DNA from 2 places in the Arthrobacter sp. SLBN-100 genome. Region 1 is predicted to be linked to the other one. Evidence: riboswitches for the same ligand, from Rfam matches in the RefSeq annotation. Region 1 holds a riboswitch; the other holds the start of a gene.
The links. Region 1 has a riboswitch for glycine ahead of gcvP (aminomethyl-transferring glycine dehydrogenase). Riboswitches for the same ligand answer to the same signal wherever they lie in the genome.

Region 1 (4,411 bases):
GGTGAAACCCTGGCCATCCTGGACGGTAAAGTTCCCACCCGGGTCCGCACCGCGGCAGCCAGCGCGGTGGCAACGAAGCTCCTTGCGAGGCCCCGCAGCACCACCTTGGGGCTGGTGGGGGCAGGCGCCTTGGCGGTGGCCCATGTGGAAGCCATGCTGGCCGTGCTGCCAATGAGAAACGTGGTGGTGTGGTCCCGTTCCACTGAGACCGTCGCTGCCTTCTGCGACGAAATTTCCTGTTACGGGCTGAACATTACGCGGGCCGCCAGCGTGCGGGAGGTCGTCGAGGGCTCGGACGTGCTGTGCACCCTCACGCCAGCGGTTGAGCCATTGGTCAAAGGGGAGTGGTTCCAGCCCGGACTGCACGTTAACGCCGTCGGATCCCGTCCGCGGCCGGACCACCGGGAAGTTGACTCAGCGGGCATGGTCCGGGCGCGGGTTTTCGTGGACAGCCTCGCTACAGCAAGGGCCAAGTCCGGGGGGCTGATCATCCCGGTAACGGAAGGCGCCATGGGCTTCGAGGATGTGGAAGCAGAACTTGGTGACGTGGCGGCTGGGACAAAAGCAGGCCGTCTGGGGGATGAGGACATAACCTTGTTCAACTCGGTGGGTATCGGCCTGCAGGACCTTGCGATCGGGCGGCTCCTGTATGACGCTGCACTTGACCAGGGGATCGGCACCCATGTGGAGCTGAATAACTGAGGCGGCATCGAAGCAGGGCGCCGGAATCAACGGGAGGCATCATTGACTGTCCATGCGGACTCACCCGCGTCCTCGGCTGACGCTACCCGGGCACGGATCCGCGAGCTGATCATCTCGGGTGACTTCGCGCCCGGCTCCCGGCTTAGGGAACGCGAGCTGTCCCAGGCCTTGGACGTTTCCCGGGTACCCGTCCGCGAAGCCCTCCAGCTGCTGGAAGCCGAAGGCTTCATTGACACCTCTCCGCGGCGCGGGGCCACCGTCAAGCAGATCACCCTGAGGGACGTCAACGAACTCTTTGATGTCCGGCTCAGCCTCGAAGTCCTCGCCGCGCGGCTCGCCGCCCAGGCCGCCGCGCGGGGGGAGTCCTCGGCGCGCCTCCAGCAGATGATGGACCGGGCCGAAGAAGCGACCCTGCGCCACGACCACGCGCAAATCCCGCTGAGCAACACGGCCCTGCATGCAGAGATCGTCTCGATGGGCGGCAACGCATTGCTGGAGTACTCCATGAAGCCGCTCCTGGGCAGGATGCAGTGGCTCTTTACCCTGACCGGGCACCGCGACCCCCTGGTTCAGTGCGCAGAGCATCTAAGCCTATGCAAGGCGATCTATGACGGCAGAGCCGAACTTGCGGCAGCGCTGGCGTTTGCCCATGTGGAGCTGGGCCGGGAACCCTCCCTCCGGGGACTTGCCGGGCGGCTGCCTGAACAGTAGGCCCGCGACGGCGGCGTGTCCGCCGTCGTACGTGCGCCTTGAAACCGCGCGGATTTTGCATCCCGCCCCCGCAACCTGTAGGGTGTGAGCCGTGTCACCCACCAGTGGCACATGCTAATGATCTGCGGCGGGAGAGTCCTGCCGGTACGTTCAGCAGGCGCCGTAGGAGCAAACCCTCCCCAGGAATCTCTCAGGCCCACGTACCGCCGCGGCAAGGCAACTCTGGAAAGCAGTCCGGGCAACCGGACTCACCGACGGTGCAAGTGGCGTCCTGCGAAACGGCAGGGCAACGCAAAACTCTCAGGTCCAATACAGAGCGGGGAGGAACCCGAATCAACGTGGTGCTTAGGCGCCACCTGAATTATGGAGTTCCTCTCATGACGGTTCAATCGTCCCCCACCACCTTCGCAGACCGCCATATCGGCGCACGCCGCCAGTCCGACATCGACACCATGCTCAAGGCCGTCGGCTACGACAGCCTCGATGGCGTGGTCGACAGCGCCGTTCCCGATTCCATCCGCCAGGACAAGCCCCTCACCCTCGAGAGCGCCCTGAGCGAAGTCCAGGTTCTAGCCGAGCTCCGCAAGCTGGCGGGCAAGAACAAGATGGCCGTGCAGATGATCGGCCAGGGCTACTACGACACCGTGACCCCGCCGGTGATCCGCCGCAACGTCCTCGAAGCTCCCGCCTGGTACACCGCCTACACCCCTTATCAGCCGGAGATTTCCCAGGGCCGGCTCGAGGCGCTGCTCAACTTCCAGACCATGGTCCAGGACCTCACCGCGCTCCCGGTGGCCAACGCCTCCCTCCTGGACGAAGCCACCGCCGTCGCCGAAGCCGTGCTCCTGATGCGCAGGGCCAACAAGAACAAGACCGCGAAGGACGGCAAGACCGTCCTCGACGCCGACCTCCTTCCGCAGACCATCGCCATCGTGCTGGGCCGCGCCGAAGCCCTCGGCTTCGAGGTGGAAATCGCCGACCTCACCAACGGACTGCCCGACGGCGACATCAACGGCGTGGTCCTCCAGCAGCCCGGCGTCTCCGGCCGGGTCTGGGACCAGACCTCCGTCATCGCCGAGGCCAAAGACCGCGGCGCCCTGGTCACCGTCGCCGCCGACCTCCTGGCCCTCACCCTCATCACCCCGCCGGGAGAGCAGGGCGCGGACATCGCCGTCGGCTCCACCCAGCGCCTGGGCGTGCCGCTGTTCTTCGGCGGACCCCACGCCGCCTACATGGCCGTCCGCGAAGGCATGGAACGCACCCTCCCCGGCCGCATCGTAGGCGTTTCGAAGGACAACGCCGGCGTTCCCGCCTACCGCCTGGCCCTCCAGACCCGCGAGCAGCACATCCGGCGCGAGAAGGCCACCTCCAACATCTGCACCGCACAGGCCCTGCTCGCCATCGTCTCGTCCTTCTACGCCGTCTACCACGGCCCGGACGGGCTGAAGGCGATCGCCGAAACCGTCCACAACAACGCCCGAGCCCTCGCCGCCACGCTGAAGATCGCCGGCCGCGAACTGGTCAGCGACACCTTCTTCGACACCATCACCGTGCGCGTGCCCGGCAAGGCAGCCAAGGTCATTACCGCCGCCGAAGCCCGCGGCGTCAACCTGCGCCTCATCGACCCGGACACAGTCGGCGTGTCAGTTGATGAAACCACGACGCCGGAGGTCCTCTCCGCGGTGGTCGTCGCCTTTGGCGCGGGTCCGGTTGTGGAGGCCGCCGGGTTCGAGCTGCCTGAGCCGGTGGTGCGCACCTCCACCTACCTGCAGCACCCGGTGTTCAACACCCACCGGTCCGAAACCCAGCTGCTGCGCTACATCCGCCGCCTCTCCGACCGCGACCTGGCCCTGGACCGCACCATGATCCCGCTGGGCTCCTGCACTATGAAGCTGAACGCCACCGCCGAAATGGAAGCCATCTCCTGGCCGGAATTCGCGTCAATCCACCCGTTCGCCCCCGACTCCCAGACGGCCGGCTGGCGCGAACTCATTGCCGGCCTGGAAGCCGACCTCGCCGAGATCACCGGGTACGACCAGGTGTCCATCCAGCCCAACGCCGGCTCGCAGGGCGAGCTCGCGGGCCTGCTGGCAATCCGCGGCTACCACCACTCCCGGGGCGAGGCACAGCGCAATGTCTGCCTGATCCCCGCCTCGGCGCACGGCACCAACGCCGCCTCCGCCGTCCTCGCCGGCATGACGGTTGTTGTGGTGGCTACTGCTGCCGACGGCACCATCGACCATGCCGACCTGCAGGCCAAAATCGAGGCCCACAAGGACGTCCTCTCGGCCATCATGATCACCTACCCGTCCACCCACGGTGTATACGACTCCGATGTGCGCGAAGTCTGCGACGCCATTCACGCGGCCGGCGGCCAGGTATACGTTGACGGTGCCAACCTGAACGCACTGGTCGGTCTGGCGCAGCCGGGCAAGTTCGGCGGCGACGTGTCCCACCTGAACCTGCACAAGACGTTCTGCATCCCGCACGGCGGCGGCGGACCCGGCGTCGGACCTGTTGCTGCCAAGGCGCACCTGGCGCCGTTCATGCCGGGCGACGCCAACAAGGCTGCGCATGAAGCCGGCCACGGCGTAGCGATCTCCGCATCCCGCTTCGGTTCCGCCGGCGTGCTGCCCATCTCCTGGGCTTACGTGAAGCTGATGGGCGGGCAGGGCCTCACCGAGGCCACCAAGTCCGCATTGCTGGCCGCGAACTACGTCGCCGCCCGCCTGGACGAGCACTTCCCCGTGCTCTACACCGGTGAGAGCGGGCTGGTGGCGCACGAGTGCATCCTGGACCTGCGCGACCTGACAGCGCGCACGGGTGTCACTGCCGAGGATGTAGCCAAGCGCCTCATCGACTTCGGCTTCCACGCCCCCACGCTGTCCTTCCCGGTGGCAGGCACGCTCATGGTGGAGCCGACCGAATCCGAGGACCTCGCGGAGATCGACCGCTTCATCGAAGCCATGATCACCATCCGCCAGGAAATCGACCAGGT
Region 2 (4,411 bases), 1.6 Mb from region 1:
TGCCCCTATTCGGCCTTGGGCACTTTCCGGAGGACGACGGCGGCAAGTACTGCCGCCGTCGCCATCAGTACCAGCCCGATCGCCGCAGTGACATGCACGCCCGAGTCGAAGGCGGCGCCGGCGGCCTGCCGGACGGCGTCGGCCAGTGGAGCAGGCAATCCGGCCGCCAGTTCCATGGCTCCGGCGAGGGTCTGGCCGGCACGTGCAGCACTCCCGCCGCTGGCGGCCCCCGGGAGGCCGGCGGGAAGCTGCAGGTTGTGCTGGTAGGAGGCCGTCAGGATCGAGCCCAGCACGGCGGTGCCGAGCAAGGCGCCTACCTCGTACCCTGTCTCCGAGATGGCCGAGGCCGCGCCGGATTTTTCCGCCGGAACGCTGCCAAGGATGAGGTCGTTGGAGATAGTCTCCGCGGTCCCCACGCCCAGCGCCAGGACCAGCAGGGCCGCGAGCAGAAGCCCCGACCCGTTGAAAGGGCTGCCGAAGGTCACCAGGCTGTACCCCGCGGCGCTCAGGCCCAGTCCGGCTGCCACCACGAAGCCGGGCCGGATCTTGCGGACCAGGGGCACCACCGCGAGGCCCGCCGTCACGGTAGCCACCAGCGCCGGAATCATGGCCATTCCTGCGGCCGAAGGGGACATGCCTTCGAGCAGCTGCAGGTGCTGGGCCAGGAAGAGGATAAAGCCGTTGAAGGAGAACAGGGCAAGGATGTTCGCCGTGATGGCCATGCTGAACACCGGGTTCCGGAACAGGGACATGTCCAGCAAGGGGCTGCTCAGCCGCTGTTGCCGGCGAACGAAGGCTGCGCCCATGGCCAGGCCGAAGGCTATGCTTCCCAGGGTCAAGGGGCCCGTGCCTTCGGTGGCGTATTCCTTGATGCCGTACACCACTGGCACCATGGTCAGCAGTGAGAGCAGGATGCTCGCCCCGTCCACCTTTCCCGGCGTAGGGTCCCGGGACTCCGGGATGAACGCCGGGCCGAAGGCCAGCAGGGGCAGCATGATGGGCACCGCCACCAGGAGGACTGCTCCCCACCAGAAGCGTTCCACCAGACAGCCGCCGAAGATCGGACCCAGGGCAGCTCCGCCGGAGAACCCGGCGGCCCAGATGGCGATGGCCAGCCGACGTCGGTTGGGATCCGGGAAGATGTTGCGGATCAGGGACAGTGTGGAGGGCATCAGCATCGCCCCGAAGAAGCCCAGGGAGGCGCGGCCCGCTATCAGCCAGCCGGCGCTGGGGGCGAAGGCCGTTGCGGCTGATACTGCGGCGAAGCCGATGCTGCCGACGATCAGCAGCCGGCGCCGTCCGATCCGGTCTCCCAGGCTCCCCATGGCAACGAGCAGTCCCGCCAGCACCAGAGGGTAGGCGTCCACGATCCACAGAAGTTCCACGCCCGAGGTGCCTAAGGCTCCGGCAATCGCGGGCAGTGCAAATGTCAGGGCTGTGTTGTCGACGGCGACGAGGAGGACCGGGAACATCAGCAGTCCCAGGGCGAGCCAGTCGCGCCAAGTGCCCGGGGCTGGAGCGGATGGCCGGGCCGCCGGGGCCTTCAGCGGGGTTCGGTCCTGTTGCGGGGTGGAGGAAGCGGTCATCCGTGAACTGTACCGTCCAGACGGTTCAGTTAAGAAATGGAATCCGGACCATGCATGATTGGAACCATGGCCAGAAAACCCGTCGCGCGAGATGCAGTCCTCGATGCCTTTGAAGAACTCCTGATCGACGTGGGGGAGCGCGCCGCCACCCTGGACGCGGTGGCGAAACGGGCAGGCGTCTCCAAGGGCGGGCTGCTGTACCACTTCCCCAACAAGGAGGCGCTGATCGCGGCAACCCTCGAGCGGCTGGACCGCCTGGCGGGGGAGGACCTTGCTGACATGGCGGCGGCGCCCGAAGGTGCGGCGGCCTATTTCATCCGGTCATCGCTCTGGTCCGACACCCCTATGGACAGGTCCTTCGTGGCTGCCACGCGCCTCGCTGAAGTGGCCCACGAGGAGGCCCGCCGACGCTTCGCCGCAATCCAGCAACAGTGGCTGGAGCTCATCGGCAAGGATGTTGGCCCGGGAATGGCAAAAGCCGTGCTTTACATGGGGGACGGGCTGTACTTCAACGCCATGTGGGAGAGCGGGCCGTCCGGAAAGGCCGGCAACCGGCAGGCGGAAGTGGACCAACTCCTGGCCGCCGTCGAGCGGCTCAGGGGTTAGCTGCCATTTGCTCCACAGCAGGCGGCATAGGAGAATTGGTCTATGTGCGGGCCGCCTCCGGGCGCGCCCGGACAACCCAAATGAATAGCCTTTGATCTGCGGCGGGAGAGTTCTGCCAGAAGGTACAAGCAGGCGCCGTAGGAGCAATACCTCCCCAGGAATCTCACAGGCCCATGTACCGCCGCGGCGAGGCACCTCTGGAAAGCAGCACGCTGTCCGCCCCCGTATCCGGTCCCGGATACTTGGACTGCTGTGCTCACCGACGGTGCAAGCGGGGCTTGCGCAAGCAGGCACCGCGGAAACTCTCAGGTCCAGTTACAGAGCGGGGAGGACCCGAATCGATGCGGCGTACCCTGCGCCGCCTTAGTTATGGAGTTCCTCGTGACTGTATCTCCGGCCTCCGCCATCCCAGCCTCCGCCATCCCGGCCACCGCCTCCCCAGCCTCCGCTCCAGCCGCCACTGCTCCGGCTGCCACCTTTGTTGACCGGCACATCGGCGCCCGCCGCCAGGCCGACGTCGACACCATGCTCAAGGCCGTGGGCTACGACACCGTGGACGCACTGGTTGACACCGCCGTGCCCAAGGACATCCGCCAGGATTCTGCACTGGAACTGGACGGCGCCCTGAGCGAGGTGGAAGCGCTCGCTGAACTGCGCCGGCTGGCCGCGAAGAACAAGACCGCGGTGCAGATGATTGGCCAGGGCTACTACGACACCGTGACGCCGCCGGTGATCCGCCGCAACATCCTTGAGGGTCCGGCCTGGTACACCGCCTACACGCCCTACCAGCCCGAGATTTCCCAAGGCCGGCTCGAGGCGCTGCTGAACTTCCAGACCATGGTCCAGGACCTCGTGGGGCTGCCCATCGCCAACGCCTCCCTGCTGGACGAAGCCACCGCGGTGGCCGAGGCCGTGCTGATGATGCGCAGGGCCAACAAGAACAAGGATGCCCGGGACGGCAAGACGGTGCTGGACTCCGATTGCCTGCCGCAGACCATCGCCATCGTGAAGGGCCGCGCTGAGGCGCTGGGCTTCGAGGTCGAGGTGGCGGACCTGTCCAAGGGCCTTCCTGACGGCGTCATCAACGGTGTGGTCCTGCAGCAGCCCGGCGCCTCCGGCCGGGTCTTTGACCACAGCGCCGTCATCGCCGACACCAAGGAACGCGGCGCCCTGGTCACAGTGGCGGCGGACCTGCTGGCCCTCACCCTCATCACGCCTCCCGGCGAGCAGGGGGCGGACATCGCCGTGGGGTCGGCGCAGCGCTTCGGCGTGCCGCTGTTCTACGGCGGCCCGCACGCGGCCTACATGGCGGTGCAGAAAGGCCTGGAGCGGTCCATGCCCGGCCGCCTGGTGGGTGTCTCCAAGGACTCCGCGGGAGTACCTGCCTACCGCCTTGCCCTGCAGACCCGCGAGCAGCACATCCGCCGCGAGAAGGCCACCTCGAACATCTGCACCGCCCAGGCGCTGCTGGCCATCGTGGCGTCAATGTACGCGGTGTACCACGGTCCCGAGGGCCTGAAGGCTATCGCCCGGGCTGCCCACGCCCACGCGAAGAACCTTGCCGCCTCGCTTAAGGCGGCCGGTTTCGACGTGCTGCACACCAGTTTCTTCGACACCGTCACGGTCTCCGTTCCGGGCAAGGCCGCCGGCATCGTCGCTGCCGCCGAGGCCAAGGGCATCAACCTGCGGAGCATCGATGGGGACACGGTGGGCTTCTCCACCGACGAAACCACGACGCCGGCAGTCGTCGACGGCGTCCTGGGCGCCTTTGGTGCCGGCCTGGCTGACGCGGCTGCCGGCACTGACACTGCCTTTGCCCTGGATGCCGCCGTCGAACGTTCCTCCGACTTCCTGCAGCACCCGGTGTTCAACACCTACCGGTCTGAGACGCAGCTGCTGCGCTACATCCGGAAGCTCAGCGACCGGGACCTGGCCCTGGACCGCACCATGATCCCGCTGGGTTCCTGCACCATGAAGCTGAACGCCACAGCCGAAATGGAGGCCATCTCCTGGCCCGAGTTCGCGTCCATCCACCCGTTCGCACCCGACTCCCAGACCGAAGGCTGGCGCGAGCTGATCGCGGACCTGGAAGCCCAGCTGACCGAGATCACCGGGTACGACCAGGTGTCCATCCAGCCCAACGCCGGGTCCCAGGGCGAACTCGCGGGCCTGCTGGCCATCCGTGGTTACCACCACTCCCGGGGCGATCAGCAGCGCAA

Region 2: it holds a riboswitch for glycine, as region 1 does, so the genes downstream of both, gcvP (aminomethyl-transferring glycine dehydrogenase) here and gcvP (aminomethyl-transferring glycine dehydrogenase) in region 1, are expected to answer to the same signal.

Annotation. Positions count from the first base shown of each region.
Region 1 is NZ_VFMY01000001.1:2,292,665-2,297,075, reverse strand. Features, by position in the region: gene FBY31_RS10780 (ornithine cyclodeaminase family protein) at 1-702, shown strand, start outside; gene FBY31_RS10775 (GntR family transcriptional regulator) at 745-1,413, shown strand; glycine riboswitch at 1,532-1,629, shown strand; glycine riboswitch at 1,631-1,738, shown strand; gene gcvP (aminomethyl-transferring glycine dehydrogenase) at 1,791-4,411, shown strand, end outside.
Region 2 is NZ_VFMY01000001.1:3,847,508-3,851,918, forward strand. Features, by position in the region: gene FBY31_RS17770 (MFS transporter) at 6-1,586, opposite strand; gene FBY31_RS17775 (TetR/AcrR family transcriptional regulator) at 1,653-2,192, shown strand; glycine riboswitch at 2,285-2,383, shown strand; glycine riboswitch at 2,385-2,523, shown strand; gene gcvP (aminomethyl-transferring glycine dehydrogenase) at 2,562-4,411, shown strand, end outside.